3 regions of the Rhodococcus sp. OK302 genome follow, and region 3 is predicted to be linked to each of the others. Evidence: riboswitches for the same ligand, from Rfam matches in the RefSeq annotation. Region 3 holds a riboswitch; each other region holds the start of a gene.

Region 1 (5,781 bases), 1.9 Mb from region 3:
GCGGCGCTCAGTACCAGTTCGTCCGCGGCATGCTCGGCCCCGGAAGCCCAGCAGACTGCGGCGTGTTCGAGTGGAAGCCGCCGGCCGCACTTGTAGTCGAGCTTTCGGATCTCCTTGCAGGCCATGTCCAGTCCGTCGATGCAGTGCAGGAGTCCCGATGACCGACGCGCAACTGGCCCAGCGAGCGCGGGGGATAGTGCGCACGTTCAACGAGGCTGGAGTTCTTGTGGCCGCCGACGTCCATGTGGCCGCCAGGCTGTGCGCCTTGGGCGGGGAACCGTCGCACGACGTCATGCTGGTTGCTGCCCTGGCTGTACGCGCGGTGCGCTCGGGATCGGTATGCCTGGATCTGCGACGCATGCATCTGGTCATCGTCGACGGCGCCACCGAAGCCGACCTCGCGGCGTTGCCGTGGCCGGAACCCGACGCGATTGTCAGTGCGTTGCGGCTCAGTCCACTGGTGATCGGTGGAACTGCCGGCCCGCTACGGCCACTGCGTCTGGTGGATACCGACGACGGCGAATTGTTGTACCTCGATCGGTACTTCTTGCAGGAGCAGACTATTCGCAGGGTACTCGACGAACGAGCCGCTACACATCCGGCAATCGACTCGGATGCGGTTCGTGCCGGGTTGGATAGATTCTTCGTTGACAATGCGGTGCCCACACCCAGTCCGGACCGCCAGCGGGTGGCGGCGGCGCTCGCGCTCACACACTGGACCACCGTCGTTGCCGGCGGGCCGGGAACCGGCAAGACTCACACGGTGGCACGTATTCTGGCGCTCCTCGTAGCCGAGCATGGTTCCACGGTCAGGATCGGACTTGCCGCGCCCACCGGTAAAGCCGCTGCGCGACTGCAGGAATCGGTACGTGAGCAAGCTGAGCTGTTGGGACTTCCATCCGAACTGACCGCGAAAACCTTGCACAGGTTGTTGGGATGGCAGCGCGGTAGTGCCAGTAGGTTCAAGTACAACGCGTCCAATCGACTGCCGTACGACGTGGTGGTGGTAGACGAGACCTCGATGGTGTCATTGACGTTGATGGCACGGTTGCTCGAGGCTGTGCGTCCTGATGCGAGGTTGCTCCTGGTCGGTGACCCGGATCAGCTGACCTCCGTCGACGCCGGCGCTGTTCTCGCCGACCTTGTTGCGCGGCCGTCACTAGCGCCGGGCAACCCGGTGCTCGACAGTGTGGTCGCTGAAGACCTTGCAGATCGCGATGCGGAAGAATCGCTCTCCGATCATGATCGAGATCGACTTCGAGCCGGTATCGTGCAGCTTTCCCGTGGCAGAAGATTCGACGGAACTATCGCGCGGTTGGCGCACGCGGTTCGAGAGGGCAAAGCTGCCGAGGTCATGGCGATCCTCCGCAGCGACGACCCTGCCGTGTCGTTCCACTCACCCGACGATCTGGACTCCTTGCGTGCAGACCTAGTCGGCAGTTCCGAAGCCGTGACCAGGTTCGCGGAATTGGGCGACGCATCGGGCGCCGTGAAAAGTATGGAAACGCATCGACTGCTGTGCGCTCACCGTGATGGCCCGTACGGAGTCAGTCGCTGGGCGCAGCAGGCCATGGACTGGGTTGGCAGCGCATCCGGGCAGTTCTTGAACCCCGCGCAGTGGTATCCCGGTCAGCCGTTGTTGGTGACAGCCAATGACTACGAGGTGGGTATCTACAACGGTGATACCGGGGTGATCGTCGATAGCGGCGATGGCGTACTCATGGCTGCGTTCCAACGCGGGAACGAGACCTTCGAGTTGCATCCGAGCTCGTTGTCGGCTGTGCAGACGGTGTACGCGATGACCATTCACCGAAGCCAGGGCAGCCAGTACGACACGGTCTCGGTGATGTTGCCGGCGGAGGCGTCGTCGCTACTGACCCGAGAGTTGTTGTACACCGCCATCACTCGCGCACGAACCCATGTACGGGTGATCGGAACGGAGGAATCCGTGCGGGCAGGAGTCGAGCGGCAGGTGCTTCGGGCCAGCGGATTGCGTCGCGAAATTCGGCCCTACTCGGGTTAAGAGTGCGGATGCCGGGTACTTATTGAGGGCATTGCCTCCGCTGTCGACGCTTGATCGAGCGATACCGAGACCCCATATGGAATCCGCAGATGCCCAACCGCTCAGCAATTCGGAGCGCGCTGAACTGGAGAAATTACGCGCCCAACTGGCGGCGACCAGCGGAGAGAAGCATGACGACGGGAAGCACGGTGGCCACTCGCGACTTCGGTGGACCGGCGTCGGGATCCTCCTCGTCTTGATTCTGGTGCTGTCGTTCTGCGGCGTTCTGGCTCGGTATGCGCGCAGCGAAGTGCTCGATACCGACCGCTATGTGCAGACCATCGCCCCGCTGGGGTCCAATCCGGTCCTGCAAGGCGAAATCACCGACCGAATCACCGATGAGATCGATTCCCAATTGGATATCGAAAAGGTGACCGCGGACGCGTTGACGTCTCTGACCGAGAATGCGGAGCGTGTGCCCCCGGTAGTTGTGGGGCTCGCGCCCGTGATTGCGGGTCAAGCGAAATCGTTCATCCATCAGACGGTGGGATCGTTGGTGGCCTCGGATCAGTTCGAAACGCTGTGGATCGAGGCGAACAAACAGGCCCACCAATCGTTGACGGCCGTGTTGACCGGCGATACAAGAGCTGGAATTCAGATCAATGATCAGGGCGAGGTCAGTATCTCGCTTGCACCGATCATCGAAAGGGCCAGCACGGTACTCACCGATCGTGGGTTTGCCTTTGCCGACAAGATTCCGGACGTGAACAAGACGTTCGTGATTTTCGAATCACCGAACCTGGTCAAGGCGCAGCGGGTGGTGTCAGCTCTGGACAAAGCGTCGGCTGTGTTGCCGTGGTTGATTCTGATTGCTGCCGCGGGGGCAATCTGGTGCGCACCGGCCGGGTCGCGTCGACGCGCTCTGGCCTTGGTCGGCGTCAGTATTGCCGTGGCGATGGCGCTCCTGGCGATAGCACTGAGCATCGGGCGGGCGGTGTATCTGGACGATATTCCGTCGGATGTCCTCTCACCTCAAGCGGCGGCGGTACTCATCGACACGCTTCTCTTGCCGCTCAAGACCAGCCTGCGCGCTGTATTCATTCTCGCCATTGTCATCGCGGTGGTCGGCTACCTCACCGGTCACTCGGCGTCGGCCAGTGCCGTGCGCCGCGGGTTCAGCAAGGCTGTCGACTCGGTAAGGTCTCCGAGTGCGGATCGTGAGCCCCGTGCCATCGAGGTGATGTGCGCTAAATACAGTGTGGCGCTTCGAGTTTTGTTTGTTGCGATTGCTGTAGCCGTATTGATTTTCTGGCGATATCCGTCCGGGGTCGTGGTGGCGGTGACAGTGCTCATTACCGTACTGGCCCTACTTGCTCTCGAGCTCATTGCGCGGCCGGCCCGCGCCCGCGGGAACTTGGTCGGTACTCAAAAGATGTGACATGTCGAAACTTTGATGTACCCTTGGGTCAGCTTCACGAGATGCGGTGCCAAGCTCCGACTGGCCGCACACCAACCCCACTGGCGTTCCGGGGTGGTTCGGATGACGAAGCGGTCCGCACCGACCGGTACGGGCAAGAGCGCCCCCGTCCGCGGCGGGCCAAGCCGCAGGAGTTCGTAATGAGCGAAAATGTGTTTGATCACGCTGAGTTGAGTCCCGAAGAGTTGCTCGATCCAGCAACCTTGGTCCCGGGTGACTTGATCGTTGCCGGGGGAGGGCGCGTCCTGGTAGTGGGATTTCCGCAGTCGCACAAGGATTCTCGGGGCAAAATTGTCTTCACCGTGGATACCGTTGCACGCGATGAAACGGCCGGCGTCACAGTCCTCGGAGAGGAAACCGTCTGGCACAGAGATCTTTTCGATCCCAGCAGGTACGAGTACGAGGTTGCCCCCACCCGCAGTGGTCTTCAGGAGATCCGGGCGCTCACGAGAAACGGTGTCAAGGTCGGCGCACTCAGAAGGTCGCTGTCGGACGGCTCGATCGTTGAAATCAGTCCGGCCAGTTCATTTCACCCGTTGCATGCGTTACTTCTCGATCAAGCTCGCAGAGTGCGTACTGCGGCGTGACCGGCGGTATCGGTACCTCCCGGGAACGGGAGGTACCGACACCGGTTCGTCAGACGTACTGCGAGTACGCGGGCAGATCCAGCTGACCGTTGCCGGACAACCCGATCACGATCACCTCCGGCTCGGTCGCGTTGCGTGCGTGGGCAATTGCCCCGGCGACGGCGTGAGTCGATTCCGGTGCGGGGATGATGCCTTCGGCGCGGGCAAATACCAGCCCGGCCTGCAGTGCCTCGTCCTGGCCAACTGCAATGGCGTCCATCAAACCGAGGTTGACAGCGTGCGAGACCATCGGCGACATGCCGTGGTACCGCAGGCCGCCGGCGTGGATGGCCGGGGGAACAAAATCCTTCCCCAACGTGTGCATCTTGAGCAGCGGCGTCAGACCGGCAACGTCACCGAAGTCGTAGCGGTACTCACCCTCGGTCAAGGACGGGCACGCTGACGGCTCGCAGGCGACCAGGCGAGTCTTGGTGCCCTCACGCAGATTGCGTCCGAGGAACGGGAATGTCAGACCAGCCAGGTTGGAACCTCCACCAGCGCAACCGAACACGATGTCCGGTACGGCGTCGCCGGCCTCTTCGAGCTGAACCATTGCTTCCTGGCCGATGACGGTCTGGTGCAGCATGACGTGGTTCAGAACGCTACCGAGGGAGTAGTGGGTATTGGGATCCTGAGCAGCAACCTCGACTGCCTCGCTGATCGCCATACCCAGTGAACCCGAGGTGCCGGGGTGCGACTTCAGCAGTGCGCGACCAGCTTCCGTCAGATCCGACGGCGACGGGTGGCAGATTCCGCCGTAGGCCTCCATCTGGATGCGACGGTACGGCTTCGAGTCGAAGGATGAGCGGACCTGCCAGACCTCGACCTCGAGTCCGAGAAGGGCGCCGGCGAAGGACAACGATGCGCCCCACTGGCCCGCGCCCGTTTCGGTGGTGAGCTTGGTCGTTCCTTCAAGTGCGTTGTAATACGCCTGAGCTACAGCGGTATTCGGCTTGTGTGAACCGACGGGGCTGACGCCTTCGTACTTGTAGTAGATACGCGCCGGCGTTCCCAGGGCGCGCTCGAGCCGGTGTGCCCGGACCAGCGGAGAGGGCCTCCACATGCCGTAGATCTCGCGGACGGTCTCCGGGATCTCGATGTATCGCTCCGTTGCCACTTCCTGCATGATGAGGCTCATCGGGAACAGCGGCGCCAGATCCTCGGGGCCCAGTGGCTCACGGGTACCGGGGTGCAGGTGCGGAGGGACGGGTTCGGGGAGGTCAGCCGCCAGGTTGTACCAATGCGTCGGAACCTTCGACGGGATGGATACGCCCAATGGCTCGAGCGAACGGTTGAGTGGTGTGGTGGTCAACTAACTCTCCTTCATGGATTCGAGTACCTGATACGAGTATCGGGGGATCCAATGCAGGAGCGTGCGGACCACCCGATCTGATTCGGGACAGCACGCAGTTGCGGCTGACCGTCAGCGGTCAAGCCACCAGGTGTGTGTAGGAAGCAAGGTCACGACGCGATGGTACATCGCGGGTTCGGAAGCGGTGTGTGTCGGCTCGGTGAACGGGCCGCAATTCGAGTGAGCACCGTTTGTCTCGAGCTAGCGCCCCTTTCAGCAGGCAAGAACGGGTGCTCACTACACACGGAGGGTGCTCACTCCCGGCCCGAATCACTGCTCCCATGACGTAGCGTGGTGGTGAATCCAGTCCACGAGGTGCGTGAAG
Region 2 (5,781 bases), 760 kb from region 3:
CATGCGACCCCGATCGAGCACCACCATCCGGACGGCCATCCTCGGACTACTCGCCGGAGCGTTGCTTCTCGCCGGCTGTGCGCCGGCCACCGAGGAGCAGCAACCGGCCGGCGGCAGTCTGCTCACGGCACACGGCCTCGACGGACTGAACGCCCGCGAGCTGATCGAACGACTGGACACGATGCTCGTTGCCGACCGCCCCAGCGACCTGATCGCGTCGGTTGGCCCGGAGAATATCCAACTCTCGGACAGCACAGGCAACGAATCGGTCGTCGATCTTCCCGTCGACGAGTTCTACGTCTCGGTCGCGCCGTACATCTCGCAGACGCACAACTGCTTCCGGCATAGCCTGACCTCCTGCCTCGGCGAACTCGGCAACCAGGAGGTCCACGTCCTTGTCACCGACAACGCCGACCACGAAGTGCTGGTCGACGAGACGAGAAGCACTTATGACAACGGATTCATCGGCCTCTGGCTACCTCGCGATGTGGAAGCGACCATGACCGTGAGACATGACGGCCGGGCAGCCAGCACAGTCATCTCCACCAGCGCCGACGCCCCAACCTGCCTGACTACACTCCAGCTCGCCTGAGCCAGGACAGCGTCCGGGAATCTGCTTCGGTCAGGACGCGAGGGTGCGCTGACGCGGCGGCAATCCGAAGCGGCCGAGCACCTCGTCGACAGCCGTCGACGCAGTCACCAGACCTCGTTCTTGAAGCCACGGAATAGTCTCGCCTACAAGATGTTCGAGAGTTCGCGGCAATGCCAGCGGCAACAATGTCACACCGTCGGCGACATCGGCGGCGCGAATATCCGCGATCAAACTTCCGAGCCCGGAGGGAGTTCCGACGTACTGCAGCGACACCGGAACTCTCGAAACCGTCAAGGCACTGTCCAACTGCGCCAACTCTTTACGCGCCGAGCGCGCTTCCGGCGCGATCAGGACTTCAAGATCGACCAACACTGCAACAGTGTCGGGATCACGGCCATCCGCAGCGAGTGCTGCTCGGATACCGGCGCGCTGAACCTGCGCGTCCCGCAAGTCTTTGGCGCGAATCCGAATAACGTTGGCGGGGAAGGCCGTCAAATCAAGCAGGGCTTCACCCTCGGTGAGGTCTACCCAGTAGTCGTTGCCGATCATTGGCAGATTTCCAGGAGCACCTTCGGCGGCCGGGTGGTGCCCGAAGCCGGTCAGCTCGACAGCTACGTGCAGGGAATGTGAAGCGGCAGAAGACATGTGTATCTCCGAAAGTTAGAAAGATGTAGTGGTGAGCGAGACGATCGTCAGCTCGTACACATTCCAAACTTCGCAGTTGTCATGTCTGCCATGCTAGTTGCCTACTCAGGTCAGCGCATTCGAGCTTTCGCTCAGACGCACTCGGTTGTACCGGCGTTGATGTCGGCGCCACCGAGGAAAGTGCGGGTCTCGGGCGTGGGGTTCCAGGCACCGGCGGTCTTTTCGTAGTTCCAATCACACTGATTGGAAACCAGGATGCTCACGGCGTCGATCAGGCGGGTCACGTCATCGGAACTGCTGCCCAAACCGAGGCTGGCGCGCACTGCTCCGCCGGACAGTCCGAGACGCGAGAGCAGCGGGTGCGCGCAGAAGCGGCCGTCGCGAACGCCGATGCCGTGTTCTGCCGACAGGAACGCGGCAACCTCGCCGGCTTCGTAGCCGTCGACCGTGAAGGTGACGATTCCGACGGCGTCGGGAGCGTCGGCCCACAGGCGGAGCAAGTTGACGCCCGCGATTGCAGCCAAACCATCGGTGAGCTGCGCGGTCAGAGCCTTCTCGTGTTCGGCGATGACATCGAAGTCGAGTGCGGTCAACGCGTCGCACGCAGCTGCAATAGCACCGGCACCAAGAACGTTGGGCGAACCGGCCTCGTGGCGGGCGGGAGCGCAGGCCCACTCGGTGGACTCCAACGTCACCTCACGGACAGCGCCGCCACCGGCGAGGTAAGGCTTTGCCTCATCGAGCCAGTCGCGACGGCCGACCAGGACGCCGGCACCGAACGGTGCATACAGCTTGTGGCCGGAGAAGGCGATGTAGTCGACGCCGCATTCCTGCAGATCGATACGACGGTGGGGTGCCAACTGGGCTGCGTCGACGAGGATGCGCGCGCCGCAGCGGTGGGCGATGTCAGCCAGGCGTGCGATCGGCAGGATCTCGCCGGTCACGTTGGATGCGCCCGTGATTGCCAGCAGTGCAGCAGGCTTGGTGCACAGTTCCGCAATGAGACGCTCGATGGTCTCTTCGACGGTATCGGCAGCGGTAACAACGCGAGCATCGTTCCAGGGCAACAGATTTGCGTGATGCTCGATGTCGAGAACAACGGTGCTGCCGGGAACGGACTGAGCCAGGAGGTTCAGCGAATCAGTGGTGTTGCGAGTGAAGACCACAACCTGGTCGTCGGCGCAGTTCACGAAGCGAGCAACCGATTCGCGTGCGTTCTCGTACGTCAGTGTGGAGATCCGCGATGCGTATCCGGCGCCGCGGTGGACGCTGGCGTAAGTGGGGAGCAATTCTGCGATACGGTCCGTGACCTGGGCCAATGCCGGCGCGCTGGCTGCGTAGTCGAAGTTTGCGTACGAACACTCGCCGCCCTGCACGAGGGGAACCTGCAGGTCAGAACCCGAAACCTTGGCAATGGGGGCGGTGGCACAGATCTCGGCACTCAAAACAGCAGTCATCGAAGACAATCCTCACGTTCAAGGACTCATTTTTCGGGTGATGTTCCCGGAAGAGCCCGCGCTTGCCGCATCCGTTTTCGGATACAGCCGGGTCGTCACCCGGAGCACCCCACCGCGGAGGAGGGTTGCCGACCAGCAAGCCGGGGCTGAACACTGGTACTCGTGACCTGGCAACGAGAATGGCAGGAACTTCCAACCTTGTCAACCTTTCGCATTGACGCATCCGGATCCCCCGCACGACAATGCGCCTACCGGCCAGGTTCGAAGCGGCCGAATATCGTTGCCACTCTTACTTTTCCGATCAGAGGTGGCCTCAGTCTCGATGGCTCACGATGTTGATGACGTTGCCGTCCGGTGCTCGAACGAAGAACCGTCGAACGCCCCACTCTTCGGTAGTTATCGGGTGCACGATCTCGAAGCCGAGTTTGCGAGCTTCTTCGTACGCACCGTCGAGGTCATCCGTGTGGACTGAGATAACCGAGTCTTCGGTTGCGGTTGCATCGCGCGTTACAAGCTGGACGTGTTCCCCGTTGCTTGGAGACGTGTACCGAGCCACCCACCCCAGATTGAACTCCTCGGTACTCAAACCGAGATAGTCGGTATAGAAACCTTGTGCAGCCTCGATGTCATCCACTCTGAGATTGGCGGTTATGCGTGTCGCTCTCATGCAATTCTCCTGTCTACGGCGAATGCGTTTGATCATCGTCCGTGCGTTCCGAGGTGTCGAGCATCTTTCACGTGCGACGATCGAATAATGGCGGAGCGATGGTACGAGAGCAGACGCGCCGAACGGTGGATGCACACCGTCACATTGGCCGCCTTGCTAGTTCTGGGCCCGTCCACCATTGATGCCGTGATCTCGGAACACACCGTGTGGAATTGGGTGCGCCTCTCTGCTTGGGTATTCGCGACTGTCGGATTCGCGATCAGGACGGTCCAGTCTTGGAAGAACATGCCCAACCCGCGAAACAGTCGGCTGACGTCAACCGTCGACCCGTCGGAAATTCCGATCGAAGACGTACGCAAAGCCATCGCCTCAACCGACTCACGCATCCCGGCAGTCAAGGCACTGCGCGAGCAATACAACGGCCTCGGGTTGAAAGATGCCGCAGAACTGATTGATGCGGAACTCGGCAAATAGGCCTCTCTACGGCCCGCAGTGGCTACCATCACAGTTACATTTCGGCCTCATCGGCGCCACGAGCCCAAGTGCGACTTCCGCCTGCCATAACCACTTGACCTACAGACTCATTCGTCGATCTTGACAGACCACATCCGCTGAGAGCCGTCACGCCATCGATCATTCCTTGAATTCCAACGAGATTCGTCGCGTCCCAGTCAAATCGGTATCCAAAAACCTTTCACTCCAACATAGTTACTACTCCGATCCTGGCATGTTGCACATATTCGCCCACATTGCACCAACTTTCGTCCAGTTGAGCCATTCGAATGGCGGGGCTACCTTGTAATGCGCAGCAATAGTCCAGTCTTGACTGGAGCTGAGCACGTCGACGATGCCGCCGAAGTGTGCTGTACATGCTCAACTGTTGGAGGAGCAAAGATGACTGCGTTAAAAATGCATGGAAGGGACTGCGGAAACCCGTATTCGTCCCGGCATCGATAGTGATTTTCGGACTGATCGCGTTTGCGGTGATCTACGCGGGAACGGCGTCGGATGCCTTCATCAGGCTTAACAACGCGATCAGTAACGGCGTCGGATGGTGGTACGTCCTCTCCGCCACCGGGTTTGTTGCCTTTGCGTTCTACTGCGGAATCAGCCGTATCGGCAACATCAGACTCGGCCGTGACGACGAGAATCCCGAGTTCGGCATGATGTCGTGGTTCGCCATGCTCTTCAGCGCCGGCATGGGCATCGGTCTCGTGTTCTACGGAGTAGCAGAACCACTTTCGCACTACGTCACACCACCGGTTGCGGGCCGGATCCCCGGATCCACCGATGCCGCCGCAAATCAGGCCATGGAACTCACGATGTTCCACTGGGGCCTGCACGCATGGGCTATCTACGTCGTCGTCGGATTGGGCCTGGCCTACATGACGTACCGCAAGGGCCGTCCACTGTCGATCCGCTGGCTGCTGGAACCTCTGCTGGGTCGCGCCCGAATCGAAGGCAAAATCGGCCACACCATCGACGTCATCGCCATCGTCGGCACCCTGTTCGGTGTCGCAACCTCACTCGGCTTCGGAGTCCAGCAGATTTCCGCGGGCCTCGACTACCTCGGCTGGGTAGACACCGGCAACGGCCTCGTCATCACGATCATTGTCATCGTCACCGCGATGGCGACATTCTCGGTAGCGTCGGGCGTCGCCAAGGGGCTTAAATGGCTCTCCAACACCAACATGATCCTGGCCGCGCTCCTGGCCTTGTTCGTGCTGCTCCTCGGTCCCACACTGTTCCTGCTGCAGTCCTGGGTGCAGAACATCGGCGGTTACATTCAGGCGCTGCCCGAACTGATGCTGCGCACCTCTCCGTTCGCCGAAGACGGTTGGGCCGGCACCTGGACCATCTTCTACTGGGGTTGGTGGATGAGTTGGGCACCGTTTGTCGGTATGTTCATCGCGCGCATCTCACGTGGCCGCACCATCCGGGAATTTGTCTTCGGTGTGCTGCTCGCGCCGACACTCGTCGGATCGCTCTGGTTCACCATCTTCGGTAACTCCGGCATTCTTCGTCAGCGCAACGAGGGCACGATGCTCGACGCATCAGGTGCCGTCGACACCAACACGTCGCTGTTCGTCCTTCTCGACGGACTTCCGTTGAGCACCTTCACGAGTCTCCTCGCGATCATGGTGATCGTGTTCTTCTTCGTCACGTCTGCCGACTCCGGTTCGATTGTCATCGACATTCTCGCCAACGGCGGCAATCTCGAAACCTCCAAGATCACGCGGATCTACTGGACCTTCCTCTCGGGCGCAGCTGCGGCGATCCTCCTCATCGTCGGTGGCAGTACTTCCCTGACCGCGCTGCAAACGGTTGCCATAGCCACTGCTGTGCCGTTCTCGATCATCATGGTGTTGGCGTGTCTGTCGATGCTCAAGGCCTTCCGCTACGAAGTCGCCGCAGCGCCG
Region 3 (5,781 bases):
CTCCGGATGGCGACGGCAAGAAGCGTGCGTTCGAGGTGCTCAACGGTTTGCGGGTCATCGACATCTCCAACAACCTGGGTGACTCCAAGTCGCTGATCACTCACCCTGCCACCACGACGCATCGGGCCATGGGTCCGGAAGGCCGTGCAGCAGTGGGCATTACAGACGGTGTTGTGCGACTGTCCGTGGGCCTCGAAGATACGGTGGATCTGCTGGCAGATCTGAAGCGAGCTTTAGGCTAGATATTTCGACGTCTTACAACTCCGCCCGCCCGAGAAGTTTTCTCGGGCGGGCGGAGTTCTTTCACGGATCACACGGCTTCGATTACCGACTGCCCACTCGGCGTCCGGACGGTTTTCGTCGTCGTCACGCCCGCATTAGGGTCTGATTTGTCGACGGAGCGGAACTGCATGCGCGCCTCGTTCTGGTCGCACGAGAGGACGCCGTAGCCGTGGCTGACCATGTCGACATGCTTGACGTGCGGGTTCTTGGCCCGCCGGCTGATCTCCTCGGCGCGTGCACCCGGGATGTTGCCGCCGCTGCTACTGCCGGTCGCGCCGCCGTCCCCGGTATTCGGGGAAGTGACTGACGGAACGACGAACTCGACGCCTGCACGCTGGGTTCCCGGCGTGTTTCCCTGCTCACCGCTGAGCGTGCCCGGCGCGAACCCGGTGTCCCAGAGCTCGCCGGCCCACCCGTCGTGGTCGTCGCCGGTGACCAGGACCAGGTTCTCGACCGACTGGGCCGCGGTGGACAGGATCTCGGTTCGCTCGGCGCCGTACCCGTCCCAAGTGTCGTAGTAACCGCGGGCGCCGTCGTCCTGGGTCACCATGCCCATCATCATGCTGGCGTTCGCAATGACCTTCCACTGCGCGTCGGACTGGGTCAGGCCGCCCAGCAGCCAACTCTTCTGCGTCGCACCCAACATGGTCCGGCCCGGAGCGTCGGCGTCTGCGCAAACGGTGTGGTCGACGTCGCCGCCCGGTTGCACGTCGCGGTACTGCCGGCTGTCCGGGGCAAACAGTTCCACTGTCTTGCCTACCCGCAGCGAGCGGTACGTCCGCAGTGGGTCGTCGGAGAAGCGCGGCACCGGCATGTGCTCGAACCACGACTGCCACGCCCACTGCTTCTTCTGCTGGAATCCGAGCGCGGTATCGATCGGCGCGATCACCGGGAAGGTCCAGCCGTCCTGGCTGTAGTTGTTTCGGAACTCGTGGTCGTCCCAGATCGGGATGAAGGCGTGCTGGCTGTGCATCAGCTGCAGGTCCGCGTCCGTGCGGTACATGCGGTACTTCTCGCGCATGCCCTCGAGGTTCTGCGGGAACGGGTTGGTGTCAAGGCCCCGAACACCCGCCCCGGTGAACTCGTATACGTAGTCGCCGAGGCACACGACGAAGTCGAGATCCTCCGCGGCGAGGTGCCGATGCGCACTGTAGTAGCCCGTCTCATAGCCCTGACAGGTGAACCAGCCGATGCGGACCGGCTCGTTGGAATCGGCGGGCCGCAGCGTCCGGAAGCGACCGACCGGCGACTCGTTTCCGTCGCCGCGGAACTGGTAGTAGTAGGTCTCGCCCGGGGTCAGCCCGTTGGCGTCGAAATGCACTGTGCCGTCGGCATCTTCGCGAACCTGCACGCGCTCGGCGAGTACCGGGCTGGACAGGTCCTCACGCGTGGACACGATCAATGCCAGTTCGCCGCCGGCTGCGCTGCTGCTCCCGGCACTGCCCAAGCTGCCGGTGCTGCTGCCTAAGCTCCCCAAGCTGCCGGAACTGCTGCCCAGGCTGCCCGTGCTGCTGCCCAAGCTGCCGGAACTGCTTCCCGCGCTGCCGGTGCCGGATGCACCGCCGACCCGTGTCCACAGCGTCGCGCCGTCGGTACGGGGCACGCCGGCCATGACGCCGTTGCCGAATTCAGGGTTGCGGATCAACCCCGCCACAGTGTCCGGCGCCTGGCGCAGAAGGGGGGACGCGCCCGCCGTGGCGGGCAGCAAGCTGGCGCCACCGAGTGCGGCCAGGCCGGTCAGGACGGCGCGACGGGAGACATTGCGGGGACGAACTGACACGAGCCACCTCGGATGCGTAGGGGATTGACACTCAAGACCCTAGACGCTGAAATCCGATTTGTTGGACAAATGTTCATCTAGCCGAGGTGGCAATGATCCCCAGGATCAGGAATTGTTCGCGGCCTCACGGAACGGATCCGTCGTAGTCCCGACGAGGTCGGCCACAGATTCCAGCACGATGGTGGGCCGGTACGGGAAAAGTTCCACGGAAGCCCGTGTGGAAATTCCGGTCATCACAAGAATCGTCTGCAGTCCGGCTTCCAGACCGCACACGATGTCGGTGTCCATCCGATCACCGATCATCAAGGTATTGGCGGAATGAGCCCCGATCGCCCGCAGCGCCGACCGCATCATGAGGGCGTTCGGCTTACCGACGTAGTACGGTTCGCGCCCCGTGGCCTTGGTGATGAGGGCCGCGACGGAACCTGTGGCCGGGAGGGAACCGTCGCGTGAGGGTCCGGTGGCGTCCGGATTGGTGGCGATAAATCGTGAACCTCGCTCGACGAGCCTGATGGCCGTCGTGATCGCCTCGAACGAATAGGTGCGCGTCTCACCCAACACGACGTAATCGGGATCGCTGTCGGTCAGGACATATCCGATGTCGTGGAGGGCTGTCGTCAAACCGGATTCGCCGACGACATACGCACTGCCGTGAGGTCGCTGGTTGCCGAGGAATGTGGCCGTCGCAAGTGCAGATGTCCAGATCGATTTCTCGGGGATGTCGAGGCCGGAATTGAGCAAGCGGGCGCGCAGGTCTCGCGGTGTCCTGATGGAATTGTTGGTGAGCACCATGTACGGAATCTCGTTTGATGCCAACTCCGCGAGGAAGACGTCCGCACCGGGCACCAAGTGCTCTTCGTGGACAAGAACTCCGTCCATGTCCATCAGGTAGGTCCACTGGGTTTGATCCGCGGTCTTGGTCATATCTCCAGTATGTGGGAACGGCGACTGAAGTGGGCAGTTAAGCGAGCAAACGCCACAGACCGATCAAGCCGACGACGACGATAGTGCCGCGCAACGCGGTCGGTGAGAGTCGGCGACCGTAGCGGGCTCCGAGCACTCCTCCGGCGAGTGACCCCACGGCAATCAATCCCGCAGCAGCCCAGTTGATTTGATCGAATCGTAGGGTCGTGTACATGACGGCTGCGACGATATTGACGATCAGTGCGAGTAGGTTTTTGGCGCCGTTCATTCGCTGCAAGGTTTCGGGCAGGATGGCACCCATCACGCCTATCAGAAGAATGCCTTGCGCGGCGGTGAAATACCCGCCGTAGATGCCGACCGCAAACGTTCCGCCGGTCAGAAGCATCAGCCGTGTGGGCGAGAGTTCCATTTCGGCAGTGGAGCGCTTCTTCGCCCAGGCCTGGATACGTGGCTGCAGAACAACCAGTGCCAGAGCGAGGATCAGCAAAATCGGAACGATTGTTTCGAACAGTTTCTCGGGGAGATGCAGTAGCAGCCAGGATCCCAGAACAGCGCCCGCAAATGACGCCGGAATCTGCCAGCGCAGTCGATCCCATTGCCCCGACAGTTCGCGTCGATATCCCCAGGTTCCCGACACCCCGCCGGCAACCAGTCCGACGGCATTGGACATCGTCGCGGTTACCGGAGGCATGCCGAATGCAACGAGCGTCGGGAAGGTAATCAGGGTTCCGCTTCCCACGACGGCGTTGATTGCGCCCGCACCTACGCCGGCCAGCAGGATGATAAATGCGTCGAGTCCACTCACGTTGCAGACGGTACGGCAGGGCTGATCGGGGACCGCTCGGTGGCTCGGTACCGCAGTTTCGGCTCTTCCAGTCAACACCGTGTTTTGATCTTCGGACAGTGTTGAAATCAGTGCGAATTCAACCCCCGGCCGATTGCATTTCCCTTGCAACGCAGGGAAATACAACATTTGACGACGGCGAATTCTGCGTCTAGTCTTTGCTCACCATCCAGAGCGACCGAGAGACCTGGCTCGTCGACGTCGCAGCAACCCACCGAACCTTCGGGAGCGGGTGCTACCGCCAGGACCGATGGAAGGCATCACATGGGTTCCACTTCGCACGCGCCACACAGTCGGCGTCATATCGACCTGTGCCGCACGGCTTCGTGCCACTGTCTCTGACTCTCGATCACCTTCCGCCCCCGCGCAGTTGCGTTCCCCCTTCCCGAAAGGCCTATTTGTGATGTCCATACCGCCAGGTAGCGCGCAGTGAGCGCACCCACTGATGTCCGTCCCGACGAGTCGGTAGCCGAACAGAAACTCCCGGATTCGGAGCTTGTAGTCGCTCGAACCTGGCATCCGTTTCGGTGGGTGATCAGCGCGATCGTGCTCGTTCTTCTTGCCCAGTTCATTCACGGACTTGTTGTCAATCCGGGCTGGGACTGGCCGACATTCGCCCAGTACTTCACCGCGAAATCGGTGCTGGCTGCGCTGTGGATGACGATCAAGCTGACGTTGTGGGGAACGTTCCTCGGGTTCGGCCTCGGTGTCTTCCTGGCGCTCGGCCGACTGTCGAAGAATCCTGTACTGCAGGTGATCGCCTGGACCTACATCTGGGCGTTCCGCTCGATTCCGCTGATCGTGCAGTTGCTCTTCTGGTTCAACATCACGTACCTCTACCAGACGCTTTCTCTCGGAATACCGTTCGGCCCGGAGTTCTTCACGTTCCAGGTCAGTGGTGTAATCGGTGGATTCACTGCAGCAGTAATAGGTTTGGCACTACACCAGGCTGCGTACTCGGCGGAGATCATCCGATCCGGCATCATCTCGGTAGATCACGGACAGATCGAAGCGGCCCATTCTCTCGGTATACCTCGCAGTCGACAGTTCTTCAAAATCATTCTGCCGCAGGCGATGCGGGCGATACTTCCCAACGCTGCCAATGAAGTGATCGGACTTTTCAAGGGCACGTCCATCGTCTCGACCATGGCGATCGCCGAGCTGTTCTATCAGGTGCAGGTCATCTTCGGGCGCAACGGCCGAGTGGTTCCACTGCTGATGGTCGCAACCATCTGGTACATCATTCTCACCACACTGCTGTCCATCGGCCAGTACTACGTCGAGAGGCACTACGCCCGTGGGTCGGCACGTGCTCTCCCGTTGACCCCTTTGCAGAAGGTGCGCAACAAGTTCGAAGAGATTCGCGATGCGCGTCTCGACATTCCGAGAGGTGCTACGCGATGACTGCAGAACTGATCGACAATGCGGCGTATGCCGTTGAAGCGCGTGGGATCCATAAGTCATTCGGCGCCTTGGAAGTGCTTGCCGGAGTTGACCTCCTGGTCCGCAAGGGCGAGGTGACGGTCATCCTCGGGCCGTCCGGTTCCGGCAAGTCCACACTGCTGCGCACTCTCAATCATCTCGAGAAGGTCGATCGTGGCACCGTGCGCATCGACGGAGAACTGATCGGATACCGGCGCAAGGGAAATCGGCTCCACGAACTCCGCGACCGCGAGATTCTGAAGCAGCGCTCGCGCATCGGGTTCGTGTTCCAGAACTTCAACTTGTTCCCACATCTGACCGCACTCGAGAACGTCGTGGAAGCACCACTGTCGGCGCAGAAGCGCGACCGTGACGAGGTATACCGAGAAGCGAGGGCTTTGCTCGAAAGGGTGGGCGTAGCCGACAAGGCCGACCAATATCCGCGGCAGCTTTCCGGTGGCCAGCAGCAGCGTGTTGCTATCGCCCGAGCCTTGGCACTGCGGCCCGCAGTGATTCTCTTCGACGAACC

Evidence for each region. A riboswitch is a leader RNA that binds a small molecule or an ion and turns the genes downstream of it on or off. The one in region 3 is predicted to bind S-adenosylmethionine.
Region 1: it holds a riboswitch for S-adenosylmethionine, as region 3 does, so the genes downstream of both, BDB13_RS01425 (hypothetical protein) here and BDB13_RS10445 (amino acid ABC transporter permease) in region 3, are expected to answer to the same signal.
Region 2: it holds a riboswitch for S-adenosylmethionine, as region 3 does, so the genes downstream of both, BDB13_RS06700 (aminotransferase class V-fold PLP-dependent enzyme) here and BDB13_RS10445 (amino acid ABC transporter permease) in region 3, are expected to answer to the same signal.

Annotation. Positions count from the first base shown of each region.
Region 1 covers NZ_NPJZ01000001.1:306,528-312,308, reverse strand. The annotation lists gene BDB13_RS01440 (UvrD-helicase domain-containing protein) at 1-161, shown strand, start outside; gene recD (exodeoxyribonuclease V subunit alpha) at 158-2,023, shown strand; gene BDB13_RS01430 (hypothetical protein) at 2,100-3,440, shown strand; SAM riboswitch class IV at 3,473-3,586, shown strand; gene BDB13_RS01425 (hypothetical protein) at 3,620-4,066, shown strand; gene BDB13_RS01420 (TrpB-like pyridoxal phosphate-dependent enzyme) at 4,116-5,417, opposite strand.
Region 2 covers NZ_NPJZ01000001.1:1,477,687-1,483,467, reverse strand. The annotation lists gene BDB13_RS06710 (CueP family metal-binding protein) at 2-592, shown strand; gene BDB13_RS06705 (hypothetical protein) at 623-1,237, opposite strand; gene BDB13_RS06700 (aminotransferase class V-fold PLP-dependent enzyme) at 1,369-2,694, opposite strand; SAM riboswitch class IV at 2,748-2,862, opposite strand; gene BDB13_RS06695 (VOC family protein) at 3,008-3,361, opposite strand; gene BDB13_RS06690 (hypothetical protein) at 3,449-3,835, shown strand; gene BDB13_RS06685 (BCCT family transporter) at 4,231-5,781, shown strand, end outside.
Region 3 covers NZ_NPJZ01000001.1:2,235,872-2,241,652, forward strand. The annotation lists gene BDB13_RS10425 (O-succinylhomoserine sulfhydrylase) at 1-242, shown strand, start outside; gene BDB13_RS10430 (alkaline phosphatase D family protein) at 311-2,062, opposite strand; gene BDB13_RS10435 (HAD-IIA family hydrolase) at 2,168-2,986, opposite strand; gene BDB13_RS10440 (sulfite exporter TauE/SafE family protein) at 3,024-3,791, opposite strand; SAM riboswitch class I at 3,993-4,087, shown strand; gene BDB13_RS10445 (amino acid ABC transporter permease) at 4,260-5,234, shown strand; gene BDB13_RS10450 (amino acid ABC transporter ATP-binding protein) at 5,231-5,781, shown strand, end outside.